DNA from 2 places in the Leucobacter sp. USHLN154 genome. Region 2 is predicted to be linked to the other one. Evidence: predicted binding sites of a transcription regulator. Region 2 holds the regulator's gene; the other holds the start of a gene.

Region 1 (4,413 bases), on a different contig from region 2:
ACGCTTTCGGCGCGCTGCAGGCCGGAGCCGCAGGGTTTCTCTTGAAGAACACGCGCCCGGACGAGTTGATCGCCGCGGTGCGCGCGGTCGTCACCGGGGACGCGGTCGTTTCGCCGCGCGTCACGGCGAAGCTCATCGAGATCGCGGTGCCCCACCTGGCGAGAGACGAGGCGCCGCCCCGCGCCCACGAGCTCGACGCGCTCTCGGACCGGGAACGGGACGTCTTCGCACTCGTCGGTCGAGGTTTGACCAACCGAGAGATCGCGGCGGCCCTCCACGTCACCGAATCGACGGTGAAAGCTCACTTCGGGCGCATTCTGATGAAGCTCGGAGTGCCGAATCGCGTTCTCGCGGTGATCCGGGCGTACGAACTCGGCGTGGTTCGCGTCGAGCCGTAGCTCGGTGTCGCTGATGCAACCGATGCCGCCGTGAACACGAAGCCCCGGGCCCTCGCCTTTGCAAGGACCCGGGGCTTCTCATCTGGCGGTGACGGTGGGATTTGAACCCACGGTAGGGGGTTACCCTACACAACTTTTCGAGAGTTGCACCTTCGGCCGCTCGGACACGTCACCGCGGAAAATCCTACGGGATGCGAACGGCTCGCGCGAATCGGGCCGTGGTGCGGCCTCATCCGCGAGCCGTTACGCGGTCGTATTGATGATCAGGCCGATGTGCGTGAAGTAGTTGAGTGCCCCGAAGAGCAGGAACGCCAGCCCGGCGAGCCCCCAGGCGATGCCCGCGACGAGAGCGACGGGCCGCAGCTTCGGTCCGGCTGAATCGAAGCCCCTGAGGGCGAAGGGGAAGAGCACGGCGCCCACTCCGACGAGCGCGAAGAGCCCCGACATGAAGGTCGCCTCCACCCACGGGTACTCGGCGAATGCACCCGAGATGGGCTCTTCCGGCGGCGCGGCGAAGAGCTGGAACACCATTCCAGCGGCGGCGATCCCGAACATCGCGAGACCCAGTCCGAAGACGAAGATACCGAGTGGTCGGGCGGTGCGCGCGAGGTGCGCCCCCGGGTCTGGAGCCGCCGTGATGGCGGCGGAGCGGCGCCACAGCAGGAAGGCTGCTGCCAGCAGCAGGACGCCGAATCCGAGACTCGGCTCTCCGAAGATGATGTTGTCGAACGGGAAGTAGGCGGCGAGCGGCCAGGTCAGGGTCATATGCGCGCCGGTGAGCGTCAGGATGCTTCCGAGCACGCCGGCGGTCAGCGCCCACCCCTCGGGAGCGAACTCCACTGGTTTGCGAAGCGCGCGCACCAGCCCGAGTATCCAGAGCAGCCCCGCACCCGCTGCGAGCGACATGATGGTGTTGTACGTGGGCATCAGCGTCCAATCGACGATGAGCCCGTCGGCTTCCATGAGCACCGGTTCTCCCCTTTCCATCGGCACCGAACGCACCGATGCCTTCAGGTGTACCGAACGAGCAGGAGCCCTGCCACCGCCTTGACGCGGCGGCCGCGCGAACTACCTCAGCCTGGTGTCCCAGAACTCCCTGAGCTGCTCGCTCTTGCGGAACACGATCGTGTCCCACTCCTCGTCGGTGGTGGTCGAGTCGGCGAAGTCGGAGGGGATCTTGAACATCTGCAGCGCGGCCCCGAAGCGCGCGCACACGCTGGCGTACGCGTAGGCCTCCATGTCGACGAGGCTCGCACCGAGGCCTGCGATGGTCGCGCGCTGGGCATCGTCTTGCACGAACACATCGCCGGTCGCGATGGTGGCGGTCGCCTCCGGGGGCAGGATCGCGTCGCCGGCGGGTCGCAGCTCCGGCGACGGCAGCGAGAAGTCGTGCTGCACCACTCCGGTGATCTGGTAGACCGCGTCGAGCGATGGGCGCTCGGGGCCGTCGCTCACGACGCCTGCCGTTCCGAGCACCACAACGCGATCGACGGGACGCTCGGAGAGCTCCGCGGCGAGTGCTACCGCAGCGTTGACCTTGCCCACTCCGGTCACGAGGTGAGCCACATCGGAGAAGGCCGAAGCCTCGTCGCGGTGTGCGAACACGAGCAGGGTGGTCGGTTCAGTCATCGGCGCTCCCAGCGGCGCTCACGCGCCTATTGATCCACATCTTCGAACCCACACTAGCGCTTTTCGAAAATGTGTTCTAATATGAGGAGTCGGGTTCGCGAGCCGTACGCATGATCGCCGTTGAACGGCACGTCGAGATCACCTCAACTCTGCGTCACCAGCCGCGACACCCACCGAGCACCGAAGGCCTTCAGACGAGGCTGGTCCCCCGATGAGACCGGTGCAGTTGCGCTCCGCTATCGATCGCAAGAGATCGAACGGGCTGTACCGACGCAGCCCCGGCGAAGCAGCGCAGGCTCCCAGTGAGCCCACCCCCGAGAACTGCTCGGGGATCGCGCACCGTGACGGTGCGCCACGAAAGGAACACCATGACTTCGCATACTCGTATGCCCAATATCGCAGACGTGCGGCCGGCGGCCGCCCCCCTGCGCACGCCCTACCACTCCCTCAGCGGAGCCGAAGACATGCTCGTGCCCGACTGGGCCCAGCGCCGCTCGGTCTACCGCAGCTCTGGCCGCACGCTCTACGTCGTCGAGACCGATCGTCTCGACGAGGCGCGCGGCGACCTCAAGCGCCTCGATCGCGCCGGCTGGAACGTGAGCGTGTCAGAGCGCCTCGCGGGCGACCGCACGCGGATCGCGCTGACCCGCAAGGAGCTCGCGCGCGCAGCGTAACGCTCGCGTACGGAGAACGGGCCTGCACCTTCGGGTGCGGGCCCGTTCTCGTACCCGGGCCCCGACGCCGTTCAGGAGTCACGTTTCGTCATGCCAGGAGATGTCGTGCCCACGCTCGATACTCTGGTGCCCATGAGAAACTGGGTCGCATGAGCGACGTCGAACTTGCCGAAGTAGAGAGCTTTTCACTGGATCACACGAAAGTGCTGGCACCGTACGTGCGCCTCATCGGGGTCGAGCGCGGCCCGAAGGGCGACGCGATCTCGAACTTCGACATCCGCCTGGTGCAGCCGAATGAGGCGGAGATTCCCACGGCGGGCCTGCACACCATCGAGCACTCGCTCGCCGCGCTGCTGCGCACCCGATTCGACGGGCTCATCGACATCTCGCCGTTCGGCTGCCGCACCGGATTCCATCTCATCGCCTGGGGCGAGCCGAACGTCGAGACGGTCGCCGAGGCGATCAAGAGTTCGCTCACCGATCTGGCGGAGCGCATCACCTGGGACGACGTGCCGGGAACGGAAGCAGTGAGCTGCGGCAATTACCGCGATCACAGCCTGCATTCTGCGCGTGAGTGGGCGAAGATCGTGCTCGCCGAGGGCATCAGCCTCGACGCGTTCGACCGCTCCCGCATCGCATAGGGAGTGCGTCGGAGCCCGCAACGGCTGACACTGCGGGCCGCGTCGGGTTACGCCGCGGCCCGCGAGGCCCACTCGTCGATCAGACCGGGCAGTTCGCTCATGTCTGAGAACACGATCGACGCGCCTGCTCCGCGCAGCATCCCTGTGTCGGTGCGCACCGGGCTGTCCGGGGAGAATCCGAACACCGTCGCGCCAGCTGCGATACCGGCCGTCACACCGGCGACCGTGTCTTCGACGACGAGCGCCGAAGCGGCGTCGACGCCGAGCGCCGCAGCGGCGGCGAGGTAGACGTCGGGAGCCGGCTTGCTGCGGGGCTGCTCCATGCCGCTGAACACCCGGTCGCCGAACCAGCGCCCGAGCCCGGTGACGTCGAGCTGCATCTCGATCTTGACGCGATCGGCGCCGGAGGCGAGCGCGATGCGGTCGCCGAAGCGCTCGGCGACCGCCGCGATCATCGCCTCCACTCCGGCTACGGGTTGCACGCTGACGCGCAGGGCGTCATCCCGGCGTACATGGAATTCGTGGATCCAGGCGTCCGTGATCCTGAAGCCGGTGTGCGCGAGGATCACTTCCCACTCGTCCACCAGGGCCCGCCCGATGAAGGTGCGCACGGTCTCGTCGTACGAGATCTCCCATCCCAGCTCGCGCAGCATCTCTGAGAGCAGCTGGATGGTGATCGTCTCTGAGTCGACGAGCACGCCGTCGCAGTCGAAGAGCACCGCGGAGAACGACGAGTGCGCGCTGCGTGCCGGTGCGCTCACGACACCAGCACGTCGAGCGCGGCGGTGAGCGCGGCGTCGACCGCCTGCACGACGATCTCGCGATACGGGTCGTAGTCCCCCATCGCGACGTCGGCCGCGGCGAGGGGGTTCCCGTCGATGGCGAAGAGGCCGCCCGTCTCGATGCCGTGGAGTGCAGCGATGACGAACAGCGTGGCCGCCTCCATCTCGACGGCGACGACGCCGGCGCGCTGCCACAGCGGCAGGTCGACTCCGGTGATCACGTCGCTCGGGTAGAACATGTCGCCCGTCAGCACGACGCCGCTGTGCACGTCGAGCCCGGAACTGGCAG
Region 2 (4,413 bases):
CGCACGCCCGCGAACGCGAACGCTTTGCTCATGGTCCGCGATACGAGGAGCCGGTGGCGTCCGGGGAGCAGCGACACCGCGCTCTCACGCTCGGTGTCGAACTCGTGATACGCCTCGTCGACGACGAGCATGCCGTCGAACGCATCGTAAGCGGCGAGGATCACCTCACGATCGAGCGACGTGCCCGTCGGATTGTTCGGACCGCAGAGGATCGCGACGTCCGGCTGGTGCTCGCGCAGCGCTTCGGCGACGCCCTCCGGCGTGAGCGCGTAATCTGCGGGACGCTCGACAGCGATCCATTCGGTATCGGTTCCGGAGGCGAGCAGCGGGTACATCGAATACGTCGGCGTGAAGCTCAGCAGTGACCGCCCCGGACCGGCGAATGCCTGCAGCACCTGCTGCAGCACTTCGTTCGATCCGTTCGCCGCCCATAGCTGTTCCACGCTGAGGCCGTGGCCGAGGTACCCCGCGAGGGAGCTCCGAAGCTCCGTGAACTCGCGGTCAGGGTATCGGTTCACACCGGTTACCGCTCGAGCGAGTGACTGAACGATGTCGATGGCGACGTGCTCGGGAATGGGATGCGTGTTCTCGTTGACGTTCAGGCTCACCGGCACCGCGTCTTGCGGGGCGCCGTAGGGCTCCTGGCCGACGAGATTGTCACGAAGAGGGAGGTCGCTCAAGCTAGTCACCCGACCAGTCTAAAGCCGGTGAGCCCCCCGACGATCAGTCGGTCAAGCCCCGAGTTCGTCGCCCGACACCACGCGCGGATGATCTGAGTACCGCAGCGGAACGGCGATCGCATCACCCGCCTGCAGCGATGAACCGTCCAGCTGGTTCAACTGCACAATCTCAGTGATGACATCGCGAGGGTCGGCCGTCGGGTCGAGATCAGTCGCCAGCGACCAGAGCGAGCTGCCCGGCTGCACCACGACGTAATCGAACTGCTCGCCGTTCGGCCCCTCAGCCGCGGCCATCGCCTCCGGAGCCGCGAGTGCCGCCATGAGAGCGAGAAGACCGGCGACGAGCACCGTGGCGAATCCACCGAACACGATGCGCCCGCGCCGGGTCAGGCGGAGCGAGCCCGAAGCTTCGGTCGACTCTCGTGATTCCCGGCCCAGAACAGCAGATGCGCTCATGATGACTTCTCCTTAGTCTTGCGATGACGCGGGCGTGGAGCCCATGCGAACATCTGTTTCGAATATATATTCGATGAATCGAAACCGCAAGCGTCTTTTCGAAGATACGTTTCGCTCTTTTTCCGCGACACTCGAACATATGTTTGTCGGTCTTCGAATGCTGCGGCTAGGGTTTCGGTCAACGGGATCACTGAATCAGCACCCACCGACATTCATGGATCGCGCCCCATCCGCATCGCCCCCTGGGGCCAGAAAGGACAGCGATGAGCGACGCAGCCGCGCCCCGATCCACGAAGCCGCTGAGCGAGAAGCAGCAGGCGATCCTCGAGTGCATCGCGCGTTCAGTGGAGAGCCGGGGGTATCCGCCGAGCATGCGAGAGATCGGCGACGCGGTGGGGCTCTCCTCGCTCTCGAGCGTCACGCATCAGCTCAGCAGGCTCGAGCTGGGCGGCTACATCCGCCGCGACCCCAACCGGCCGAGAGCCCTGGAGATCCTGGTCGAGCTCGCCTCGACCTCGTCGGCGATCGACGACGCCCCCGCGCAGCGCCCCGAAGAGGCGGCGTACGTTCCGCTCGTCGGTCAGATCGCGGCCGGCGTGCCGATCACTGCGGAGCAGCAGGTCGAGGAGATCGTGCCGCTCCCCCGCGCTCTCGTCGGCGACGGACAGCTCTTCATGCTGCGCGTCGTCGGCGATTCGATGATCGACGCAGCGATCTGCGATGGGGATTTCGTGGTGATCCGACAGCAGCGCGAAGCCGAGAACGGAGACATCGTCGCAGCGATGCTCGATGGAGAGGCAACGGTGAAGGTGTTCCGCCGCCGAGACGGGCACACCTGGCTCCTGCCTCGCAACAGCGCGTTCGAGCCGATCCTGGGCGATCACGCGGAAGTACTCGGGCGCGTGGTCGCGGTCTTCCGCTCGGTCTGATCGCAGGGCGCGGCGTCGCCGCGGCGCAGCACCGCTGGACACCGACGCGCGAGTGCTGGCACCCACCCGCAGCCCTTCGCTCGCTGCGGCGGTTGCTTTGTTGAACCGAGTCCATCTACAGTGATCGCATGGCCACTGCGTCGATGCCGATTCCATCCACCCGTTCTCGAACGCCGATGCTCGCGCTCGGATTCCACCCTGATTGCGTGCCGTACGAGCGCGGACTCGAGCTCCAGGCCGAGGCGGTCGACCGCATCGAGCAGGGCCTCGACCGCGGAACGGTCCTCTTGCTCGAGCACCCGCCGGTGTACACCGCCGGTCGCCGCGCCGAGCCGGATGAGTACCCGTCGGACGGCAGTCCCGTCGTCGCCGTCGACCGGGGCGGACGAGTCACCTGGCACGGTCCGGGCCAACTGGTGTGCTATCCGGTCGTCCGGCTGCGGTCCGGCGCCGGCGTCGTCGACTTCGTACGCGCCCTCGAGACGGCGATCATCGACACCGTGGCCGCATTCGGCGTATCGGGCACACGCGTGGAAGGCCGCTCGGGAGTATGGGTGCCCCATCCTGATCGTCCGCCGACGAAGCTCGCACAGATCGGCTTGCACGCCCGCGCCGGCATCATCACCCATGGAATTGCGATCAACTGCTGCAACGACCTCGAGCCGTTCTCCCAGATCGTGCCATGCGGGATTCCAGACGCCGGCGTGACCACGCTGAGCGCACTCGCCGGTCGGAGAATCCCGCCCGAGATCGTGGCACCCGACCTCCAGGTGCACCTCGCCCATGTGATCGCGGAGTTCACCGCATGAGCGCGCGTCGCCTGCCTTCGACCGGCACGCGCCCCGAGCCGGAGGGCCGACCGCTCCTCCGCGTCGAGGCCCGCAACGCCGAGACTCCGATCGAGCGGAAACCGGAGTGGATCAAGACGCGCGCCCGGCTCGGCCCGGAGTACCGCCAGGTGCGCGACCTGGTCGCAGGCGAAGGGCTCCACACGGTCTGCCAGGAGGCCGGCTGCCCCAACGTCTTCGAGTGTTGGGAGGATCGCGAAGCAACGTTTCTCATCGGAGGTTCGATCTGCACCCGGAGGTGCGACTTCTGCATGATCACGAGCGGAAAGCCGCTCCCGCTCGACCGCGACGAGCCGCGCCGGGTCGCAGAATCGGCACGCACCATGGGCCTGAGGTACGCCACCATCACCGGCGTGACACGCGATGACCTGCCCGACACCGGCGCTTGGCTCTTCGCTGAGACCATTCGGCAGGTGCGCGCCATGAATCCCGGCGCAGGCGTCGAGGTGCTCGTCGACGATCTCGGCGGCCGGCCCGAGGATCTCGAGCAGGTGTTCGAGGCGGCTCCGCAGGTGTTCGCCCACAATCTCGAAACCGTGCCCCGCATCTTCCGCCGCATTCGGCCCGGCTTCCGATACGAACGCTCACTGGGGGTCATCACGAGGGCGCACCATGCGGGAATGGTGACCAAATCGAACCTCATCCTCGGAATGGGCGAAACGCGTGCGGAGATCTCCGAGGCGATGACCGAACTCAGAGCCGCAGGGTGCGAGATCCTCACCCTGACCCAGTACCTCCGCCCCTCGGCACGGCATCACCCGATCGCTCGTTGGGTGCCGCCAGAGGAATTCGTCGACCTGCACGACGAAGCGGAGTCGCTCGGCTTCTCCGGCGTGCTTGCCGGCCCGCTCGTGAGGTCCTCGTACCGCGCTGGTCGCCTCTGGGCGCGAACGATGCTGGCGTCCGGCAGAACCGTGCCCGCGGCATTGCTGCACCTCGCGGAGCGCACCGCGGGCTCGTATCCTCAAGCACTTGCGGGCCTGCCGCCCACCGAGACAGGGACCGGACCGGGCGGCGCTCGATCCGCGTGACGGTGAGGGCCTAGTCGACCGGGTTCGGAGTCAGCAGACCCAGCTCTCGGAGCACGGCGAGCACCTGCTCGTGCCGATTGAACGTGTAGAGATGCACGGACGGGGCCCCTCCCGCGAGCAGCTCTCGCGCCAAGGCGACGGTGTGCTCGACGCCGAGTTCGGGTGCGTAGCCGCCCTCTGCGTCCAGTTCACGCGCGAGTTCGATCGGGGCCGGCTGCCCGGCGAGCGATGCGACCTTGCGCAGCTGCGCACTCGTCGCGACGGGCATGAGGCCGGGAAGCACGGGAATGCGAAGTCCAGCCGCGCGTGCGTCCTCGACGAACGACAGGTAATCGTCTGCGCGGAAGAAGAGCTGCGTGATCGCGAGATCAGCACCGCTCTCCTGCTTCGCGACGAGCCAATCGATATCCTCTGCCCGTGAGCGGGAGAGCGGGTGGCCGTTCGGGTAGGCCGCGACCGCGGTACGACC

Evidence for each region. Region 2 encodes LexA, which represses DNA repair genes until DNA is damaged. Its sites were predicted from a motif close to TCGAACANNTGTTCGA; they were not measured.
Region 1: WFH23_RS04320 (phosphorylase family protein) is a predicted target of LexA. The motif match lies at 2,091-2,106, and genes of this name have one in related genera.

The regions. Positions count from the first base shown of each region.
Region 1 covers NZ_JBBCXF010000002.1:37,892-42,304, forward strand. Annotated here, with positions in the region: gene WFH23_RS04305 (response regulator transcription factor) at 1-398, shown strand, start outside; tRNA gene WFH23_RS04310 (tRNA-Ser) at 482-572, opposite strand; gene WFH23_RS04315 (DUF981 family protein) at 642-1,385, opposite strand; gene WFH23_RS04320 (phosphorylase family protein) at 1,467-2,027, opposite strand; gene WFH23_RS04325 (hypothetical protein) at 2,396-2,701, shown strand; gene WFH23_RS04330 (S-ribosylhomocysteine lyase) at 2,851-3,342, shown strand; gene WFH23_RS04335 (HAD family hydrolase) at 3,390-4,103, opposite strand; gene WFH23_RS04340 (nucleoside phosphorylase) at 4,100-4,413, opposite strand, start outside.
Region 2 covers NZ_JBBCXF010000001.1:566,458-570,870, reverse strand. Annotated here, with positions in the region: gene WFH23_RS02700 (histidinol-phosphate transaminase) at 1-689, opposite strand, end outside; gene WFH23_RS02695 (LysM peptidoglycan-binding domain-containing protein) at 732-1,136, opposite strand; gene lexA (transcriptional repressor LexA) at 1,379-2,065, shown strand; gene lipB (lipoyl(octanoyl) transferase LipB) at 2,194-2,874, shown strand; gene lipA (lipoyl synthase) at 2,871-3,944, shown strand; gene WFH23_RS02675 (methylenetetrahydrofolate reductase) at 3,955-4,413, opposite strand, start outside.